3 regions of the Kitasatospora sp. NPDC005856 genome follow, and region 3 is predicted to be linked to each of the others. Evidence: riboswitches for the same ligand, from Rfam matches in the RefSeq annotation. Region 3 holds a riboswitch; each other region holds the start of a gene.
What was found. Region 3 has a riboswitch for cyclic di-AMP ahead of ABZ449_RS20015 (M23 family metallopeptidase). Riboswitches for the same ligand answer to the same signal wherever they lie in the genome.

Region 1 (5,454 bases), on a different contig from region 3:
GCGATCCGGGTGGCCCTGGAGCAGTGGGCCTCCTCCGATGCGCCGCTCGCCGGTCCGGGTTCCCCGCAGGATCTCGGCGCGCGCTGCATGCGCGAGCTCGCAGCGGGGCTACGGCTGTGGGGGCGGGTCGGCTGAGCCCGGGCCGGGGGTCAGGGGGGTGACCGTGGTCGACAGCCGACAGCCGACAGCCGACAGCCGACAGCCGACAGCCGACAGATTTCAGATGACAACTTTCGAAATCTGTTATCTGAACGTTGTCATCGCTCCGCCCCGCTCCCCGTGACCTCCCAGCCGCCGTCAGCTTCCTCCCAGCTGGGGTTAGGGTTGATCCTCGCGCCCCGGCAGGGGGAACCGGGGTGACCTCCTCGGATGTCCCCAGCGGAGGGGACTGGAGTTCGAGGCGTGGGAGCAAGCAGGGCATGGGTCTGACGAGCCACAAGGTGCTGGCGCTGACCGCACTGATCGCGGTCGCAATGATGGTCGGCACGGTCTGGCTGTGGCCCAGACTCGCGAAGAAGAGCTGGCGGGCGGTGCTCGGCCGGATCGGCGCACTGCTCGCCACCCAGCTCGCGGTGCTCGCCACGCTCGGCCTGGTCGCCAACAACTACTTCGCCTTCTACAGCAGTTGGGGCGACCTGCTGGGCATCGGCGACACCGGACCGGTGGTCATCCACAACAAGGCGGACGCCTCCGGCCGGCTGATGGTGGAGACGATGGGCCAGGCCGCGGTCAAGGGCGGCGGCGCGATGGGCCGTGAGCCCAGCCAGTCCGGCGAGATCCGCAAGGTCCGGATCGACGGCGCGGTCAGCCGGCTGTCCACCGAGGGCTACGTCTACCTGCCCCCGCAGTACTTCCAGCCGGAGTACGCCCAGAAGCAGTTCCCGGCCGTGATCGTCAGCACCGGATTCCCAGGAATCGCCGAGAACCTGATCACCCGCTTCAACTACCCGGGTGCCGCGCTCAAGCTGCTGCAGGAAGGGCGGATGCAGCCGACCGTCATGGTCCTGGTGCGTCCCTCGCCCGCGCTGCCGCAGGACACCGAGTGCGAGGACATCCCGAACGGCCCGCAGTCCGACACCTACTTCACCAAGGACGTGCCCTCGGCGATCCAGGCCAGCTACCGGGTCTCCTCGGACCCGCAGGCCTGGGCCTTCATGGGCAACTCGACCGGTGGCTACTGCGCGCTCAAGCTGGCCATGCGCCACCCGGACGTCTTCCCGACCGCCGTCGCGCTCTCCGCCTACTACGACGCGGCCGACGACCCGACCACGGGTGACCTCTTCGGCGGCAGCAAGCAGCGCCGCGACGAGGCCAACCTGATGTGGCGGCTGAAGAACCTGCCGCAGCCGAAGGTGTCCGTGCTGCTGGCCGGCACCAAGAAGGGGGACGGCAACTACCGGCAGGAGACCGAGGCCTTCGTCAACGCGGTACAGAGCCCGATGAAGGTCTCGTACAGCATGCTGGACAACGGCGGCCACAACTTCGAGACCTGGAGCGCCCTGCTGCCCTCCTCGCTGGAGTGGCTGTCCCAGCACCTCAAGGTGCCGAACCAGACCGTCTGAACGGACCCGGCCGAGCCTGACCGGCCGAATGATCGAACCCCCGGAGCCTCAGCCCCGGGGGTTCGATCATTCAGGTCGTCCAGGTCGTCCAGGTCGTCCAGGTCGTTCAGGAGCCGTCCGGCCCCGTCCGGCGGTCCCAGCGCTCAGGCCACCCGCTCCAGCGTCCCGGTGTGCAGCTCGCCGACCCGGCCGCCCTCGCCCTCGAAGGTCCAGAAGGCCCGCACGGTCAGCTTGCCGAGGTCCATCACGTGGCTGACGGTGATCCCGCTCTGTTCGGTCCAGCTGACGAAGTAGATCTCGGGCGCGACCTCGGCGACGTGCAGCCGCACGTCCTCCCACTGGCCCGCGGACTCGCCGAGGCCCTCCCAGCGCAGCCGCGTGCCGTCGGCCGAGTAGGTGTTGCGGAAGGCCGCGCCGTTGTCGGCCTGGAAGAGGTAGGTGCGGCCGGCGAAGGCGGGCAGGGGCGCGGTCATGGTGGGGCGGGTCCTCGTCTCTGTCAGGTCGTGGCGAGCATCCGGTCGGGCTCGCCGCTCTTGTGCACGGCGGATGATGTCCGACCTCCAATTTATCCGACCGGGTGCACTCGGTCAGGCAGTCGCCACGGTACGGTCCGCCATCACGCGGCCGCCCGGGTGTGCGACCGGCACATGGGCAGGGCCGCACACCGCTCCTGCCGCCCGGCCGGCTGGGTGATCCCCGTCCTACTCCTCCCGCCCTGTCCGTGATCAACTCGGCTGCCACGCAGCGTCGTTGATCGACACCGCTGTGAGCTGCGCGACAACCCGCCCGGCCGAGTTGTCCGCTCACGTACGGCCTGCCTAGCCTGCAACGGTCGTCCGCCCTCGCGGACCCCGCCGCCGGGACGCCGAGTCCTGTCCACCCGTGGGCGGGTCACCGAGCACCACAGCGGACGGGAGCGGGGGAACCAAGGTCAGCGCCCGGCCCGTACGCCCCTGCGTACGGGCCGCGGCTAGGGGTGAAGCCGCTCCCCAGGTGGCCGGGCAGCCTCAGCCCGAACCCGACAGCTCACCTCGCAGGCGTCGCAGAGGTCACCCCCATGCCCAAGCCTGCCGGCTCCATGCCGCGGCCCGCGCTCGCGCCCGCCCGCCGTCGCGGTCCACGCCACGCCCGTCCGTCCCGCCGCGGCCGCAACGCCGCCCTCGCCGCCACCGGGGCGCTCGCCATCAGCGGTGCCGGTCTGCTCGGCCTGTCGTCCGTCAGCGGGGCCCAGGCCGTCACGGCGCCGACCGTCACGGCGCCGACCGTGACCGCGCCGACCGTGACCGCCGTGCCGACGGTCTCCGCGCCGACCGTCACCCAGGACCGGCTCGGCCCCGCCACCATGGTCGCGGGCAAGGCCACCGCCGCCTCGCTCGGTCTGCACTCCTCGGCCTGCGTCACCGCGAGGACTGTCGGCGTGGGCGTGCGCGACGCGCGCGGCAACAACCTCGACTTCCCCGGCAAGGCCTCCGACGTGCAGATCTGCCCGAGCGGGTTCGACTTCACCAGCGGCGCGCGTGCCCTGCCTGCCGGGACGTACACCCGGTTCGGCTTCTGGCAGGACCTCGGCGGCACCTGGCACAACCTGTCCTCGCAGCGGCTGGTGGTCTCGGCGGCCGGGACGTCCACGCCGACCCCGACCCCGACCCCGACCCCGGCCCCGACCCCGGCCCCGACCACCGATCCGACGACCAAGCCGACCACGCCGAACCCGAGCACCGCGGCGCCGTCATCCCCGGTCGCCGGCAAGTCGCTGACCTGGTCGGACGAGTTCAACGGCGCGATCAGCTGGGGCCGGCGCTGGGTCGGCGACAAGAGCACCGCGTACCGGTACGCCAATCACAACCCGGGCGACAACAAGCTCGACTGGCTGAACAGGAACAACGTCAGCGTCGCCAACGGGGTCGCCACCTTCACCGCCACGCCCGGCGGTCCGGCCCTGGAGAACGGCAAGCGGTCCTGGAACACCGGCTTCCTGACCACCGAGGGTTCCGACGAGGGCTTCCAGGTCAGGACCGGCGACTACGCCGAGACCCGGGTCGAGCTGCCCGCCGACAGCGGCGCCTGGCCGGCCCTGTGGACCTGGAAGAACGGCAACGGGGAGATCGACTCATTCGAGTACCACCCCGACAACCCGAACCTGCTGGAGCTGACCAACCACGTCAACCCGGGCAATGCCAGATACCACACCGACGCGAGCGCCGTCGCGAAGGGCCGGTGGGTGACCATCGGCACCCACTACGGCGCCAATTCGGTGGACTGGTACGTCAACGGCGTCAAGGTCTTCTCGGACGGCAGGGGCGTCGGCGCCAACTGGTCGGCGTACCTGATCCTCAACCTCTCCGTGTCTGCGGGGCAGTACCATCCGGCGCCGCAGGGGGCCGCCCCGATCACGTTCGCCGCCGACTACGTCCGCGTCTTCCGGTAGGACCGGGGTCACCGCCGGGCCGGTCCCGCCGGTCGGCCCGGTCCCACCGGCGGGATACGGCCGGTTCAGGCGCCGGCAGCCGTCTCTGCCACCGTGATGTCGAACGGCTGCCGGTTGTCGTCCTCGTTCCGGTCGTCCGCGCTGCGCACCGTGACCGAGCCGCCGCTCAGTCTGCCCACCGGCAGCTCAGGGTCGAGCCGGACCGGGACGAGCGCGGTCGCGCTGCGCCCCTCCCGCAGCCCGGCGCCGAACACGCACCGCACGACGCGGCCGTGGCCCGTCACCCGGCAGTCGGACGGGAAGTACGGGCCCTGCGGGCTGACGCCCTCCGGCAGGGTGATCACGACCGTGAACGGGGAGGCGGTGGTGTCCGGGCCCCGGTTGTCGACGAAGGCGTGGATGGTGGTGGTGCCGCCGGGTGTGGCCGGATCCGGGTCCATCCGGACCACTTCCAGGTCGGAGTCGGACGGTCGAGCGGCGGCCGGCGCGGGCAGCGTGGAGGCCCCGTGCGCCCCCGAACCGGAACCTGAATCGGAGCCGGAGCCGGAACCGGAACCGGCCGTGGCCCCCGCCGCGGGCTTGGCCGGAGCCGGCAGGGTGGAGGCGGTGGCCGTCGCCGGCGCGGGCAGGGTGGACGCCCCGGGCGTGCCCGTCGCGACGACCTCCACCGCGGGCCGGGGCTCGGGCCGCAGCAGGGCCCAGGACGGGTCGGTGGCCAGCACCGTCACCGCGCACCCTGCCGCCACGGCCGCGACCAGCCCGGCCCCGCCGAACCCCCTGCCCCTCGCGGCACGCCGGCCGCCGCCACCCCGCCCCCGACCGCCTTGAACGCCGCCCCGTACGTCCCGGTGCTGCTGTTCCATCCCCGTTCACCCTGCCCTCGCGTCCCGGCCGCCCGCGCCGTTGCGGGCCGCGTCGGCACCAGGGTGGCGGAGCAGCCGCCGGAGCCCGGTGGCAACCCGCCCGTCGTCCGCTCGAACGGATGACGCGCCGCGCCGCCCCGACCGGGTCGACCGGCAACGGTGGTTGACGCCCCGTCAGGGCGTGAGGGTCTCAGAGCGTGAGGACCTCAGGGCGCCAGGAGCTCGGGGTGCGAGGACCTCAGGGACGGAAGACCTCGGGGGGTGAGGACCTCAGGGAGCGAGGACCTGCCCCAGTCGAGCCGCGATCCGGTGCATCACCGGCACCAGCGAGGAGCCCCCGGTCTGTTCCTCCAGGGCCCGGATGCGGGCCTCCGGCCCGGAGACCGAGAGGGCGGTGGGCGTCGGCGCGCCCGGGACGGCGAGCGCGATGCACCGGACGCCGATCTCCTGCTCCTGGTCGTCGACCACGTAACCGCGCTCGCGCGCCTCGGCGAGCTGGCGCATCAGCTCCTGCGGGTCGGTGACCGTGTACTCGGTGTGCGCGGGCAGCGGGTTGGGGCCGAGGACGGTGCGGGCCTCGTCCTCGGGGAGCTGGGCGAGC
Region 2 (5,454 bases), on a different contig from region 3:
CCGCATGGCCTGCTCCTCCCTGTGGGCGACACCGCACCGGCGCCCACGCGTACTGCGGAGGATCGTAGGCACGTCCTGACCCTCCGCAACAGGGATTACCCCTCAGGTGACCAGACTCACGCCCACCCCGCGGCCAAGAGTCGGCCAAGAGCCGTCCACGGGCGGTCCACGGGCGGTCCACTGACCGTCCACGGACAGGCCATGAGCCGTCCATGACGGTTCCCGGCCGGTCGACGGGTCGTCCACGGAGTGTCGGCACGACGGCCGCGGTCGGGCGCACCGGATACGGTCGGTCCATGCCAGCTCAGCCCGACCCCGCCCGGCCCGCCGCGACGCCGTCCGACGCCCCCGCCCAGGCCTCCGCCCCGCAGCTGTTCACCTGGGAGTTCGCCTCCGACCCGTACCCCGCCTACGCCTGGCTGCGCGAGCACGCCCCGGTGCACCGCACCACGCTGCCGAGCGGGGTGGAGGCCTGGCTGGTGACCAGGTACGCGGACGCCCGGCAGGCGCTCGCGGACAGCCGGCTGTCGAAGAACCCGGCGCACCACAGTGAGCAGGCGCACCGCACCGGCCGGGTGGGCATCCCGGGGGAGCGGCAGGCGGACCTGATGACCCACCTGCTGAACATCGACCCGCCGGACCACACCCGGCTGCGCCGGCTGGTGTCGAAGGCGTTCACCCCGCGCCGGGTGGCCGAGTTCGAGCCGCGGGTGCAGCAGCTCACCGACCGGCTGATCGACGGCTTCGCGCAGCGCGGTTCGGCGGACCTGATCCACGAGTTCGCCTTCCCGCTGCCCATCTACGCGATCTGCGACATGCTCGGGGTGCCGGCCGAGGACCAGGACGACTTCCGCGACTGGGCCGGGATGATGCTGCGACACACGAAGCCGGGACACGGCAGTGGCCAACGCGGCGGCGTGGGGCGGGCGGTGAAGCGGATGCGGGCGTACCTGCTGGAGCTGATCCACCGCAAGCGCGCGGACCTCGGGGACGACCTGATCTCCGGTCTGATCCGGGCGGGCGACCACGGCGAGCACCTGACCGAGAACGAGGCCGCGGCGATGGCCTTCATCCTCCTGTTCGCGGGCTTCGAGACGACCGTGAACCTGATCGGCAACGGCACGTACGCCCTGCTGCGCAATCCGGAGCAGCGCCGGTTGCTGCAGGAGTCGGTGGCCCGCGGGGAGAGCGCGCTGCTGGAGACCGGCATCGAGGAACTCCTGCGCTACGACGGGCCGGTGGAGCTGGCGACCTGGCGGTTCGCGACCCGTCCGCTGACCATCGGCGGGGTGGACATCCCGGTCGGCGATCCGGTGCTGGTGGTGCTCGCCGCGGCGGACCGCGACCCGGCCCGGTTCGCGGACGAGAACACCCTGGACCTGGCCCGAACGGACAACCCCCACCTGGGCTTCGGGCACGGCATCCACTACTGCATCGGCGCTCCGCTCGCCCGGCTGGAGGGCCGTGCCGCGCTGGCCACGCTGCTCTCCCGGCTGCCGGATCTGCGGCTCGCGGAACGCCCGGAGGATCTGCGGTGGCGCGGCGGTCTGATCATGCGTGGGCTGCGCGAACTTCCGGTGGAATTCAGCCCGGAGAACCGCTCTCCGCACGCTCCTCCGCACACTCCTCCGCGCACCCCTCCGGAGGCCTCTCCGAACGCTCCCGCCGCGCCCGCGACACGCTGAGGTCGCGCTGACGGGACGTCGCGAATCGCCTGCTGGCGGGGGTGTGAACAACCATCAATCCGGACATAACACCGCCGTTGGTAGGCGATCGAGCACAGGCCGTAATTATCGTGTGATATCGACGATATGAGCTTGTGATTGGTCTGAAGATCTGTCTACTCTCCCTGGAGTTCGCAGCTGCGGACCTCGTACGCGGAACGCCGAGTCCTGCCCGCCGCGCCACGGGAAACCGACCAGAACCCTGGGCAGGGGCGGGGGAACCAGGTTTTTTGCCGTCTCCCCACGGCTTGGGGTGAAGCCGCCCGAGCGGAACGTTTCCGCATACGGCGGCCGGGCCACCTCCCGGTCCGAACCCGACAGCTCACCTCGCAGGCGTGCGGAGAGGGACCTCTTCATGCTGTTCGTTGGAACTGGCCGTCACCGTCGTCGCACCCAGGCCGAGAAGGCCATCGCCGTCGCCGGTGTGGCCGGCGTCGGACTCGCGATGCCGCTCCTCACCGCCACCGGCGCCTCCGCGGCCCCGGCCTCCACCTGGGACGCCGTCGCCCAGTGCGAGAGCGGCGGCAACTGGAGCATCAACACCGGCAACGGCTTCTACGGCGGCCTCCAGTTCACCTCCAGCACCTGGAAGGCGTACGGCGGCACCGCCTACGCGCCGCAGGCCAACCAGGCCAGCAAGGGCCAGCAGATCTCGGTCGCCGAGAAGGTGCTGGCCTCGCAGGGTCCGGGCGCCTGGCCGGTCTGCTCCCAGAAGGCCGGTCTGACCAAGGGCGGCGCCCCGGCCGCGGTCGACACCTCCTCGGACGCCAAGCCGCAGTCCGCCCCCAAGCAGCAGACCCCGAAGCCCGCCGCCAAGCCGGCCGAGAAGCCGGTCGCGCAGCAGCCCGTCGCCCAGAAGCCGGCCCAGAAGCCCGCCGCGCAGCCGGTCCAGCAGGCCGCCCCGCAGCAGCAGGCGCAGCCGCAGGCCCCGGGCTTCTCCGGCAAGGCCGGCTGGGACGCCGACGCCAAGGTGTACTGGTACCAGAACAACGGCGCCTGGTACTGGACCAGCCACCAGGGCGTCTACCAGCAGTACGCCGGCCAGGCCGCCGCCCAGCCGCAGTACGCCCCGCAGGCCGCGCAGTCGGCCCCGCAGGCCGCCGGCCACGACTACACCGTCCGCGCCGGTGACACCCTGTCGACCATCGCCACCGCCCAGGGCGTGTCCGGCGGCTGGCACGCGCTGTACGAGCAGAACCACGCCACCGTCGGCGGCGACCCGAACCTGATCATGCCCGGCCAGGTGCTGCACTTCGGCTGAGCCGGCCCGCCCGACGCCGGCCCGCCCGACGCCGGCCCGTAGCGCCCGCGATCGCAAGCCGCGGCCGTGCCCGCGGCCGCAAGCCGCGCCCGCCGACGCGCCCGGCGCCGGCGCCGCCTCACCCCGCCGTCCGAAGGGGACCGGTCCTACCGGTCCCCTTCGTCCGCATTCGCCCGCTCCGGTGGGACAAGCTGGGACAAGCAGGTGAACTACCGGTGGGTAGTGGGGCCACACGCTGAGACGGGACCGAGGCGGACGTGGCCCCGGGAGCCCGGGCGGTTAGGCTCTGGTCGTAACGACTCCGCAATCGTCCTGCTGACAGCACCACCGTCAGACCGGACCCTGCTTCCGCAAGGAGATGCCTCGTGCCGTCCATCGATGTCGTCGTAGCCCGTGAGATCCTCGACTCGCGCGGCAACCCCACGGTCGAGGTCGAGGTCGGCCTCGACGACGGCAGCACGGGTCGTGCCGCTGTGCCGTCGGGTGCCTCCACCGGTGCCTTCGAGGCCCTGGAGCTGCGCGACGGTGACAAGAACCGCTACTTCGGCAAGGGCGTCGAGAAGGCCGTCCTGGCCGTCATCGAGCAGATCGGCCCGGAGCTCGTCGGCTACGACGCCACCGAGCAGCGCCTGATCGACCAGGCCATGCTGGACCTGGACGCCACCCCGGACAAGTCCTCGCTGGGCGCCAACGCCATCCTGGGCGTCTCGCTGGCCGTCGCGCACGCCGCCTCCGAGGCCAGCGACCTGCCGCTGTTCCGCTACCTGGGCGGCCCGAACGCGCACGTCCTGCCGGTCCCGATGATGAACATCCTCAACGGTGGGTCGCACGCGGACTCCAACGTCGACATCCAGGAGTTCATGATCGCCCCGATCGGCGCGGAGTCCTTCTCCGAGGCCGTCCGCTGGGGCGTCGAGGTCTACCACACGCTCAAGGGCGTGCTGAAGGAGCGCGGCCTGTCCACCGGCCTGGGCGACGAGGGCGGCTTCGCCCCGAACCTGGACTCCAACCGCGAGGCCCTGGACCTCATCGTCGAGGCCATCCAGAAGGCCGGCTACGAGCCCGGCCGTGACGTCGCGCTGGCCCTGGACGTCGCCTCCTCCGAGTTCTACGAGGACGGCGCCTACCAGTTCGAGGGCAAGGCGCTCACCTCCGCCGAGCTCATCGAGTACTACGCCGGGCTGGTCGCCGCCTACCCGCTGGTCTCCATCGAGGACCCGCTGGACGAGTCCGACTGGGACGGCTGGAAGGCCATGACCGACAAGCTGGGCGACAAGGTCCAGCTGGTCGGCGACGACCTGTTCGTCACCAACCCGGCCCGCCTGGCCCGCGGCATCGAGACCGGCACCGCCAACGCGCTGCTGGTGAAGGTGAACCAGATCGGCTCGCTGACCGAGACCCTGGACGCCGTCGAGCTGGCCCAGCGCAACGGCTACCGCTGCATGATGTCGCACCGCTCCGGCGAGACCGAGGACGTCACCATCGCCGACCTGGCCGTCGCCACCAACTGCGGCCAGATCAAGACCGGTGCCCCGGCCCGCTCCGAGCGCGTCGCCAAGTACAACCAGCTGCTGCGCATCGAGGAGATCCTCGACGACGCCGCCGAGTACGCCGGTCGCGGCGCCTTCCCGCGCTTCCGCTCCGCGGAGTAACCGGCACAGCGAGCGCGAGGCCCGAGCACTGCGCTCACGTGGGCCGAGCGCCCGGCGCACAAGGCCCGAGCCCCCGCGCGCTCGGCCCGAGCGCTCCCGGTAGCGCACGCCTGACCGGTGCCCCGCCGTTCACCCCGTAGGGTGGACGGCGGGGCACCGTCGCGACCAGGAGGGGATACGGGAGATGGCTGGCTGGAGGATCCCGGGCTTGGCGGCCCGGCCCCGGTTCACGAGCCGGGCGACCGTCCTCGTCCTGGTGCTCTGCTCGCTGGTGGCGATCCTCGCCTACCCGACGCGGCAGTTCATCTCCCAGCGCGCCGAGATCTCCGCCCAGCGGGCGAAGGCCGACCACGCGCGCCAGCAGGTCGAGCAGCTGCGCCGGGAGAAGGCCCGGTGGCAGGATCCGGAGTACGTCAAGGCGCAGGCCCGCGCCCGGCTGCACTACGCGGTGCCGGGGGAGACCCCGTACATCGCGGTGGACCCGGCCGCCCGGGCCTCCGCCCAGACCTCCTCGTCCGCGGCCGGCGCGGCCTCCTCCGCGAACCCGGCCTCAGGAAACCCGGTCTCCGGAAACCCGGTCTCCGGAAACCCGGCCGCCGGGAACCCGGCCGCCGCGGGCCCCGCCGGCCGGACGGCGGCCGCCAAGCCCTGGTACGCCAGCATCTGGGACTCGGTGGATGCCGCCGACACCGCGGCGGCGGCCCCCGTCGCCCCCCTTCCCCTTGCCCTCCCACCGTCCCCCGTTGGAGACACCTCCCCCCATGACCACTGAGAACCACCCCACCGTCTCCGACGCCGACGTCGCGGCCATCGCCGC
Region 3 (5,454 bases):
GGGCGGCGTGGATCGCCTCGGAGCCGTCGAGGCCGTACTCCCGCAGCACGGCGACGATCACGCCGACGAGCCGGGCGGCCGCGTGGGCCAGCTCGTCGTCGGGCTGCGGGGCCTGCGGGAGGGCGCTGTAGCGGTGCGGGTGCTCGGTGGCGTACGCGTGGTAGGCGCGCATGACGGCGGCGACGGCGTCGTCCCCGCTGCGTCCGACGGCCGCGGTGGCCAGCCGGTCGGCCAGGTCCCCGGTGACCCGGACGGCGATCAGTCGCCGCAGTTCGGCCAGGCCGCCGCTGACGTGCTTGTACAGAGAAGGGGTGGCGACCCCGGCCCGGGCGGCGACGGAGGCCAGGGTGAGGGCCTCGGCGCCCTGCTCGTCGATGAGGGCGAGGGCGTGGTCGACGACCTGCCCGGGGGTCAGTCCTACGCGGGGCATGGGTTCGGTCTCTCCGTACGTACGGCGTCGGGTGGGTCGGACGGGGTGGGTCGGGGCTCAGCCGAGCTCGGCCAGGAACGGCAGCAGGGCGTCCGCGGTGGCGGTCGGGTTGTCGGCCATCGGATAGTGCCCGGACCCCTCGATCATCGCCTTGCGAGCGCCGAGCGCGGCGGCCTGCCGGTCGGCGACGAGCTCCGGCTTCGGGAAGTCGGGGTCCTTGCTGCCCATGACCACCAGCGCCGGGCACCGCACCGCGGCCGTCCAGCCGACCGGCGCCGAGTCGCCGTGGACCTGCCCGCGGACGGCGGCCTTGCGCCCCGGGGTGCGCAGCGCGGCGACCAGCCCGTCCACGTACGCGTCGAAGTCGGCGGGCTTGGCGCCCGGGAAGGCCATCCGACGCAGGTAGAAGCCCCAGGAGGCCGGCCAGTGGACGAGGGCGACGCCCATCAGGCCCATGACGGTGCGCATGAGGGCGCCCGGCGGCGGGTTCTCGACGAAGGCGTCGATCAGCACGATCCCGGCGACCCGCTCGGGCGCGTCCCCGGCGGCCTTGACGACGGTCGCCCCGGTGTAGGAGTTCCCGGCGAGGACGGCGCGCTCGATGCCGAGGTGGTCGAGCAGGGCGAGGACGTCGCCGGCGACGGCGGCGGGGCCGTAGTCGTCCCACGCGACGGAGGACTCGCCGAAGCCCCGCAGGTCCATGGTGACGACGCGGTGGCCGGCGGCGACGAGCAGTGGGCGCAGGTGCCGGTACGCGGCCCGGCTGTCGAGCATGCCCGGGAGCAGGACGACGGGGGTGCCGTGGCCCTGCCGGGTGTCGTCGAAGGCGACCCGGCCGCCGGGAACGGTCAGGTACTGGGTGCTCGGGGTGATGGTGCCGTTCATGGTGGTCCTCCTCGGGCCGCCGGTGCGGGACGTCGGCGGTGAGTGCCGATAGCCACAAAGCTAAGGCTAATAGCCTTAGCCGTCAAGCGGTCGGCCGTGGAGCGGTCACGCTCCCTCCACCTTGAACGGGTCGTGCTCGCTGAGCAGCTTCTCCAGCCGGGCCTGGTCCACCCGGGTGACCATCTCGTTGGACTCCTGCCGGTCCCGGATCACCTTCGCCAGCGTGAACGCGGAGGTGACGGTGTAGAGGAGGCCGATCCCGAGGAAGGCCCTGGTCCAGCCGCCGACCGGCAGGTAGGCGATCCCGGCGGCGAGGGCGGTGGCCGACAGGGCGAAGGAGAGGACGGCCTGGATGTGGTACGCGGCCGTGGTGCGGGTCTGCATCGGTGCGCTCATGGCGTCAGGATGCGGCCGTCCGGAGGGGGCGCACATGAGTAGCGGTACTCAGATGGGGCTGTGTACGGGAGGCCGGTTCGGCGGTGTCGTTCGTTGACGTCCGATCACTTTGCCCTAGGCTGCTCCGAACGGATGGCTTGGAATCGGAGCCTCCTAGGATTAACGTTTGATAACGCAGCGCGGTTGTCAACGCCGTACCCAGACGGCACCGTGCGCCGTCGCCTAATCCCGCGGACCCGCCTCCGGGCAGGTCGGGGAGCCGGGGAACCACGTTCCTTGGGGTGAATCGGCGGGGCCCCGGCCCGGCCGTAGGAGACCTTCCTGCTCCGAACCCGTCAGCTAACCCGGTAGGCGCGAAGGAAGGAAAGGAGCGCGCCTCCCGTGGCGTCGACGCACACCCCGGCACACCCGGCCGGCTTCGCAGCCGGTACCCAGCTCCTCGACCACCCCGGCACGGACGGCCCCGAGGCCTTCGGCCCGGAGGGCTTCGCCACGGAGGTCGAGACCAACCGGCACCGGATGCCGCGTCAGACCCGCGGAGCCTCCCCGCTGCTCGGCGTCACCGCCGTCGCCGCCACCCTGGGCGCCACCGGCTTCGCCTCGGCGACCCCGGCCGCCGCCCCCGCCGTCGAGGTCCCGGACGAGACTCCCGTCGCCCTCTCCGCCGACCCCGGCCTCGCGCTCGCCGCCCGCATCCAGAACCAGGCCGACAGCCAGCGCACCGCCGCCGAGGAGACCGCCCGGCTCCAGGCCGCGCAGGAGGCGGAGGCCAAGGCCGCCGCCAAGGAGGCCGAGGCCAAGCGCGCCGCCGAGGAGGCCGAGCGGGCCCAGGCCGCCGCCCTCACCCTCCCGGTGCAGGACTACCGGCTCTCCGCCCACTACGGCCAGAGCGCCCGCTACTGGGCCAACCTGCACACCGGTCTGGACTTCGCCGCCGACACCGGCACTCCGGTCCACGCGCTCGGCCAGGGCACCATCACCTCGGCCGGCTGGGCCGGCTCGTACGGCTACCGGATCGTCGAGACCCTGCCCGACGGCACCGAGATCTGGTACTGCCACCTCTCCTCGATCACCAAGGGCTCCGGCAAGGTCGCCGCCGGCCAGCAGATCGGCAAGGTCGGCGCGACCGGCAACGTCACCGGCCCGCACCTGCACATGGAGGTCCGCCCCGGCGGCGGCGCCCCGGTCGACCCGGAGCCCTGGCTCCAGCAGCGCGGCCTCAACCCCTGACCCACCCGCGACAGGCCCGGCGCACCCGCGCAGTGGCCCGACGCGCGCGCGAGGTCCGACGCACTCGCACGAAGGCCCCCGGCCCCGGAGCAGCCGCTCCGGGGCCGGGGGCCTTCGCCGTGCGGTCTCACTCCTCGGCGGGCAGCTGCGCCAGGTACGCCTCGATCTCCTCCTGGCCCGGCTCCGGCGCCAGCTCCGGGAACTCCGTCACCAGCAGCCGCGGCAGCCCGGGAACCGTCCAGTCGCCGAACAGGTCGAGCGCCGCGTCGACCGCCGCCTCCTCGAACTGCCCGAAGTCACCGGCCAGTTCGTCCGGCATCGGCCGCCCCTGCGCGGTCAGCTCGGCCAGGTTGCGGTAGCTGCGCCGCATCAGGCCCTGCTCCAGCAGTCGCCGGGCGCCGTCCGTGGCCATGCCGACCGACAGTACCCGGCCCGGGCCCCAGCCCTGCTCGTCCGGCTCGTCCAGCCAGCCGGCCGGCACCAGCGCCTCGTACGCGGCCAGCCGCTCCTCCTCCGCGAGCTCGCCGAAACCGGCCAGCCAGTCCCGCACCGCCGCTTCGTCGGTGACGTCCGCCCCGTGCGCGTGCAGCAGCAGCGCGTACAGCCGCGGCCAGGTCACCAGATCGGCGCGGCGCAGCAGCCCGGCCGCGACCTCGCCCTGCCACTCGGCCTCCGCGTGCAGCCGCTCCTGGCGCTTGGCGTTCAGCCGTCGGGCCGCCCGCTGGTGGTCGATCAGCAGCCGGACGGCGTCGCCGTAGGCGAGCGGGTCCTCCTCGGGTGCGGGTTGGACGTACAGGTGGAGCCGCTCGTAGAGCAGGTGCTCCACCGCGTTGGAGGTCAGTTCGGGCCAGCCGTCGTGCATCCTGCCCTCGCCCAGCTCCAGCAGCGCCAGCACCGCGCGCAGCGGCGCCCCGGCCACCGGCGCGCGGCCCTGCTCGGCCGCCCAGGCGAGCAGGTCGGCGGCCTTGGTGCGCGGGGCGAGCCGCAGGTCTTCGTCGTTCATAGTCCGAACGGTAGCCGCCGGGCGGGGATAGGGTCGGCAGCCATGGTCCCCGTACGACTCACCGGCCCGCGACTGGCCGTCCGCGAGTACCACCACACCGAGGAGGACGTGGACGCGCTGCACGCGCTGTTCGGCGACCCGGAGGTCACCCGGCACCTGCCCTTCGGGCCGAGCGACCGGGAGGACTGCGCCGACCAGATCGAGCTCTACCTGGAGGAGGCGATGGCCGAGGAGCGGGACACCTACCGGCTCGCCGTCACCAGGCTCGCCGACGCCGAGGAGCCGGCGGACGCGACGCCGATCGGGCAGGCCTCGCTCACGCTGGACGGGCACCGCGGCGCGCAGCTCGGGTGCGTGCTGGCCCGCGGGTGCTGGGGCCGCGGCTACGCGGGCGAGACCGTCGGCCTGCTCTGCGACTTCGCCTTCGGCGCACTGGGCCTGCACCGGCTGACCGCCCTGGTCGCCGTGGACAACGCGGCCTCCGTGAAGGTGCTCACCGGGCTGGGCTTCCGGCTGGAGGGCGGGCTGCGGCCCGGCGTGGTCGAGGACGGCGCCCGGGCCGAGTCGTTCCGCTACGCGCTGCTCGCCCACCAGTGGCCGGGAGCGGGCACCCGGGTGCCGGCGGCCGGCTGACCGCTCGCGGCGATCCGTCCGCGGCGGTCCGTCCGGGCGGAGGGGGGTTAACCCCACCCCGGATCCGCCAGGCCTCCGGATCCCGTCCGGTCGGCGCGTCCACCAGACTGGACCCCGTCAGCGGGACGAACGACCGACAGCACGAGGGGCCGGGGGCCGGGAGCATGAGCAGCAGCACGGAGGAGCGGGACGTCCTGGGCGGTCACGGTGACGACCCGAGCCCCGCCCGGGCCCGCCGGACCGGGCGGCGGCCGGCCGCGTGGCGGGCGCCGTTCTCGGCGTACTACTACCGCGAGGTCGGCTACGCGCTCAGCGGCCTGCCGGTGGCGATCGCCGGGTTCGTCGTGTCTGTCACCCTGTTCTGCGTCGGCCTCGGCACCTTCGTCACCGCCCTCGGTCTGCCCGTGCTGGGCGCCCTGACCAGCGTCGCCCGCGGCTTCGGCCGGCTGGAGCGGGCCCGCGTGCGCGGCATGCTGGCCCTGGACGTCCCCGGCCCGGAGCCGGTGCGCCAGGTCCGTCCGGGTGGCTGGGGTGCGATCACCGCGCGGCTGGCGGACGCGGCCGGCTGGAAGGCCGTGCTGTACCAGGTGGTGATGTTCCCCTGGGCGGTGTTCAGCTTCGCGGTGACGCTGGTGTTCCTGGTGCTGGGCTGGGCGTTCGCGCTCTACCCGCTGTACCACTGGGTCTTCGGGGCCTACACCCCGTGGAACGGGTACCGGGTGTTCGACTTCTACGACAGCGACGGCGTGCGGCACCTGTACGAGGTCCAGGCGCCCTGGCAGATCGCCGGGCTCTCCGTCCTCGGGCTGCTGCTGGTGCTCCTCACCACCCAGCTGGTGCGTGGTCTGACCAACGTCAACCGGGCCGCCGCCCAGGG

Region 1: it holds a riboswitch for cyclic di-AMP, as region 3 does, so the genes downstream of both, ABZ449_RS01530 (hypothetical protein) here and ABZ449_RS20015 (M23 family metallopeptidase) in region 3, are expected to answer to the same signal.
Region 2: it holds a riboswitch for cyclic di-AMP, as region 3 does, so the genes downstream of both, ABZ449_RS34760 (transglycosylase family protein) here and ABZ449_RS20015 (M23 family metallopeptidase) in region 3, are expected to answer to the same signal.

The regions. Positions count from the first base shown of each region.
Region 1 is NZ_JBEXWT010000001.1:356,225-361,678, forward strand. It holds gene ABZ449_RS01515 (TetR family transcriptional regulator) at 1-135, shown strand, start outside; gene ABZ449_RS01520 (alpha/beta hydrolase-fold protein) at 420-1,562, shown strand; gene ABZ449_RS01525 (MoaF N-terminal domain-containing protein) at 1,706-2,035, opposite strand; cyclic di-AMP (ydaO/yuaA leader) riboswitch at 2,452-2,617, shown strand; gene ABZ449_RS01530 (hypothetical protein) at 2,620-3,990, shown strand; gene ABZ449_RS01535 (hypothetical protein) at 4,056-4,736, opposite strand; gene ABZ449_RS01540 (IclR family transcriptional regulator) at 5,124-5,454, opposite strand, start outside.
Region 2 is NZ_JBEXWT010000091.1:6,208-11,661, reverse strand. It holds gene ABZ449_RS34770 (SDR family NAD(P)-dependent oxidoreductase) at 1-6, opposite strand, end outside; gene ABZ449_RS34765 (cytochrome P450) at 297-1,685, shown strand; cyclic di-AMP (ydaO/yuaA leader) riboswitch at 1,907-2,074, shown strand; gene ABZ449_RS34760 (transglycosylase family protein) at 2,080-2,985, shown strand; gene eno (phosphopyruvate hydratase) at 3,351-4,637, shown strand; gene ABZ449_RS34750 (septum formation initiator family protein) at 4,822-5,409, shown strand; partial or broken gene ABZ449_RS34745 (DUF501 domain-containing protein) at 5,381-5,454, shown strand, end outside.
Region 3 is NZ_JBEXWT010000031.1:15,772-21,225, reverse strand. It holds gene ABZ449_RS20030 (WHG domain-containing protein) at 1-430, opposite strand, end outside; gene ABZ449_RS20025 (alpha/beta hydrolase) at 488-1,315, opposite strand; gene ABZ449_RS20020 (YiaA/YiaB family inner membrane protein) at 1,421-1,711, opposite strand; cyclic di-AMP (ydaO/yuaA leader) riboswitch at 1,921-2,079, shown strand; gene ABZ449_RS20015 (M23 family metallopeptidase) at 2,093-2,941, shown strand; gene ABZ449_RS20010 (hypothetical protein) at 3,069-3,944, opposite strand; gene ABZ449_RS20005 (GNAT family N-acetyltransferase) at 3,987-4,577, shown strand; gene ABZ449_RS20000 (sensor domain-containing protein) at 4,742-5,454, shown strand, end outside.